DNA from 2 places in the Halomonas sp. 141 genome. Region 1 is predicted to be linked to the other one. Evidence: predicted binding sites of a transcription regulator. Region 1 holds the regulator's gene; the other holds the start of a gene.
The links. The regulator FNR, encoded in region 1, switches genes on or off when oxygen is low (the NO sensors DNR and NnrR bind a similar motif). The targets are predictions, from matches to a motif close to TTGATNTANATCAA.
Positions count from the first base shown of each region.

Region 2: the regulator FNR is predicted to act here: its motif matches at 1,287-1,300, upstream of CWI66_RS06165 (cytochrome ubiquinol oxidase subunit I).

Region 1 is NZ_PINZ01000005.1:19,614-21,982, forward strand. It holds gene hemN (oxygen-independent coproporphyrinogen III oxidase) at 1-686, shown strand, start outside; gene fnr (fumarate/nitrate reduction transcriptional regulator Fnr) at 747-1,499, shown strand; gene ttcA (tRNA 2-thiocytidine(32) synthetase TtcA) at 1,486-2,369, opposite strand, start outside.
Region 2 is NZ_PINZ01000009.1:5,021-7,389, forward strand. It holds gene CWI66_RS06165 (cytochrome ubiquinol oxidase subunit I) at 1-1,275, opposite strand, end outside; gene CWI66_RS06170 (calcium/sodium antiporter) at 1,497-2,369, opposite strand, start outside.

The DNA.
Region 1 (2,369 bases):
TCATCGACCTCAACCCGGCCCGCTTGTCGGTGTTCAATTACGCCCACATGCCCAGCCGCTTTGCCCCCCAGCGGCGCATCAGCGAAACAGACCTGCCCAGCGCCGACGAGAAGTTGGCGATCCTGCGCACCACCATCGAGATGCTCACTCAGGCAGGCTACGTGCATATCGGCATGGACCACTTTGCCCGCCCGGACGACAGCCTCGCCCAGGCACAGCGCCAGGGCACTCTGCAGCGTAACTTCCAGGGCTACTCCAGCCACGCCCAGTGCGACCTGATTGGCCTGGGCGTTTCGGCCATTTCCCGTATCGATGATCTGTATGCCCAGAACCCCACCCAGCTGGCCGCGTATGAAGCGGCATTGGATGAAGGTCGGCTGGCAACCGTCAAAGGAGTACGTTTAAATAAGGACGACCTAATACGGAGAGACGTCATCGAGCGCCTGATGTGCGATATGGAAATTGACCTGGCCAGCGTTGGCCAGCGCTGGCACATCGACGCGCCTGCCTACTTCGCCAGTGCGCTGGAGCATCTGCAGCCTGCCGAGCGGGATGGCCTGCTGCAGCGCGAAGGGAACCGCCTGCGGGCAACGCCGACCGGGCGGCTGCTGATTCGCCACCTGGCCATGGCGTTCGATGCGCGCCTGCAAACCCAGTCATCGCAACGCTACTCGAAGATCGTATAAACGGCACCTTGAGACATCCACCCCCTGACCCTATGATGGCTAATGAAAAGGGAGAACAACATGCCATATCCTGCCAGCCAACGACGTTCACTGCTGCAAGAGGCGCGCTGCCAGACCTGCAGCCTCAGCTCGCTGTGCCTACCGCTCGCCCTGGAGCTGGAGGATATGAGCCAGTTCGACGCCATCATCCGCCGCCGCGCACCGCTCAAGAAGGGCGAACCGCTGTTTCGCCAGGGCGATGCGTTCACCAGCGTCTATGCGGTACGTTCCGGCAGCCTGAAACAGGTGACCAGCGAAGGCAACGGCAACGACCAGTTGACCAATTTCTATCTGCCCAGCGAGCTGGTAGGGTTGGATGGTATCGATGAGGAGCAGTATCCCGGCAGCGTGATTGCCCTGGAAACCACCTCGGTGTGCGAGATTCCTTTCGACCGCCTGGACACCCTATCGGAAGAGCTGCCGGAACTGCGCGGCCAGCTTTACCGCAGCATGAGCAAGGAGCTGCGCGATGATCGGCGCATGATGCGCCTGCTATCACGCAAAACTGCCGACCAGCGGCTGGCCAGCTTCCTGATTACCCTCTCTGACCGCTTCCGGCGACGCGGCTACTCGCCCTACAGCTTCCGGCTCTCCATGTCCCGCGCCGATATGGGGAACTACCTGGGGCTGGCCGTCGAGACCGTCAGCCGCATCCTGAGCCGCTTTCAGCAACAGAACGTGGTGGCCGTCTCGGGCCGAGAGGTCAATATTCTCGACCTGCAGCGGCTCATCACCCTGGCCGAAGAAGAGGAGCAGGCGATCAGCTCACGTTGAACGCCTGAATGCGCCCTTCCATCAGCGCCGCCTGTTTGGCTTCCAGCCCCACGAAGTCGAACAGCGCCCGGTCGGCCAACTGGGAAGGCGCTACATTGGTGACGGCCTTGAACATGCTCTCCAGCCGCCCCGGGTGCTTCTTGTCCCATTCGGCCAGCATGTCCTTGACGATCTGACGCTGCATATTGGGCTGCGACCCGCACAGGTTGCAGGGAATGATCGGAAACTCCATCAGCCGTGAGAATTCGGCAATGTCCGCCTCCTTGCAGTAGGCCAAGGGGCGGATCACGATGTTCTTGCCGTCGTCGGACAGCAGCTTGGGCGGCATGGCCTTCAGGGTTCCGCCAAAGAACATGTTGAGAAACAGCGTCTCGAGGATATCTTCCCGGTGGTGGCCCAGGGCAATCTTGTTGGCGCCGATCTCCTCGGCAAACCCGTAGAGCGACCCGCGACGCAGTCGCGAGCAGAGCGCGCAGGTGGTCTTGCCTTCCGGGGTTTTCTCCTTCACCACCGAATAGGTATCCCGCTCCAGAATGTGGTACTCCACACCCAGCCTATCAAGGTAACGGGGCAACACGTGCTCGGGAAAGCCCGGTTGTTTCTGGTCGAGGTTGACCGCCACCAGGGAAAAGTTGACCGGCGCATTGCGCTGCAGATTGCGCAGGATTTCCAGCATGGTGTAGCTGTCCTTGCCGCCCGACAGGCATACCATGACCCGATCCCCCTCATCGATCATGTTGTAATCGATGATGGCGTTGCCCACTTCACGACGAAGACGCTTTTGCAACTTGTTGAATTCGCGCTTCTGTTTGGCATCCTGAAGTTCAGGCTGCTGTTCAGACGCCGCTTTGGTGGCACGCGTCGCCGAGG
Region 2 (2,369 bases), on a different contig from region 1:
GTAGATACCGGCATAGAACACCACCGCATACACCAGCACGTAGCCCACCAGCGTAAACAGCGCCATGGGGCCGGTCAGCGAAGGCGTAACGCCTTCTGCGTGGGTCATCATGCCGTATACCAGCCATGGGGCTCGTCCAGATTCGGTGACTACCCAGCCAGCCAACACGGCGACGAACGGCATGGGGATCATATACACCAGCGTCTTGAGGAACCCGGTGTGCTGATGGAACTTGCCTTTACGACGCAGGAACAGTCCTGCCAAGGCGGTGGCAATCATCAATAGTCCAATCCCCACCATCACGCGGAACGCCCAGAAGACGATCCAGACCGGTGGCTGCTCTTCAGGAGCAAATTCATTCAGCCCCTGAATAACCCCATCCGTAGAGTGGGTCAGGATGAGGCTGGCAAGATTGGGAATGCCGATTTCAAAGCGATTGGTTTGTGCTTCCTGATCCGGGATGGCGAACAGCAGCAGCGGAACGTTGCCAGAGGTCTCCCAATGCCCTTCCATGGCCGCCACTTTGGCCGGCTGGTGCTCCAGGGTATTCAAACCATGGAAGTCCCCCACGACCGCCTGGGCTGGCGCCAAAAACAGCAGCAACCAAAGGCACATGGAAAGTGCTCGACGGTTGGCTTCCGGGTCACGACCACGCAGCAGGAACCAGGCACTCACACCGGCCACCACGAAGCCACCGGTCAGGAAGGATGCCATGGCCATGTGTGCGAAGCGGTAAGGAAAGGAGGGGTTGAATATCGCTTCGGTCCAGGAAACCACGTGGAACCGATAGTCGATGAGCTCTACCCCTGCCGGCGTATGCATCCAGCTGTTGGCAGAAAGAATCCAGAACGACGAAATGAACGTACCGATCGCCACCATGATGGCAGCAAACAAGTGCACCCCTTGTGGCACCTTGCCTCGGCCAAAGAGCAGGACACCGAGGAATGCCGCTTCAAGGAAGAAAGCGGTAACGACCTCGTAGCTGAGCACCGGCCCGAGGAAGTTGGACGCTGCCTGGGAGAAGTTACTCCAGTTGGTGCCAAACTGAAAAGACATGACGATCCCGGAGACCACGCCCATACCGAAAACCACGGCAAACACCTTGGTCCAGAACAGTGCCAGGCGGTCCCAGGCGGGGTTGTTGGTCTTGAAGAACAGCCCATGAAGCAGCGCTATGTAAGACGCCAGTCCGATGGTGAAGACCGGAAAGATCGCATGAAACGATACAACGAAGGCGAACTGCATTCGCGATAGTACAAGGGGGTCGAGTTCCATCACACGCTCCTAAGACCTGGATCAATATCCCATCAATGGGTTACACAAGCTTAGTTGAGCCTTAATGGCACCGCATTTTAGTTATAAGCACTAAGCTTATTCTTTAGCTGTGTTGCATTTTAACGCTTCGACACCCGTTATACAGCGCAAGTTTGCCCAAAAAGCTGTGTCGCATTGACGCATGCCATTCAGGCAAACTGCTCTTTTTCAATTAAAAAAAGTCATGTCATCACCACCAGACTGACCATGTAGCCGGTGTAGGCGACAAACAGGGAAAACAGCACGCCACCCTCCAGACGATTGATCCGCCGCGGACGGCCACGCCAGGAGAATGCAAACAGCACCATCATCAGCGTCATGAAGGTCATCACGCTCCAGTCACGCACCAGCACCTCACGACCCGCCTCGATTGGCGCGATCACACCCGCCAACCCGACGACGGCCAGACTATTGAACAGATTGGAACCGACCACGTTGCCCAGCACCATATCGTGCTCTTTGCGCCTCAAGGCACTGATGGACGAGGCAAGCTCGGGTAACGACGTACCGACGGCCACCACCGTCAAACCGATGATGAGATCGCTGACACCAAATCCTACGGCAATTTCTACCGCGCCCCACACCAACAGACGCGAGCTGGCTACCAACAGCACTAACCCCACCAGCGTCCACATCACTGCTTTACCACGTGACAGCGGCTTGCTGTCCAGGCTCTCCGTCACTTCATCGGTCAGTGCATCCGCCTGATGACGCCGTGACTGGATGATACTGACCGTAATGAAGATCCCCAGCGCGGCCAGCAGCAACACTGCCTCACCGCGGGAAATCCAGCCATCCATCAGCATGTAACCAGTCAGCAGCATGACCGCCACCAATAGCGGCATCTCCTTGCGAATAACGCTGGAGTGCACCGCCAGCGGCGCTATAAGCGCCACAAAACCCAGCACCAGCCCTATGTTGGCAATATTGGATCCGTAAGCATTGCCTACCGCCAGCCCGGGATTACCCTGCATGGCCGCCAGTACGGAGACCATCATTTCAGGGGCCGACGTTCCGAATCCGATCACCAGCATACCGATCAGCAGTGGCGACAA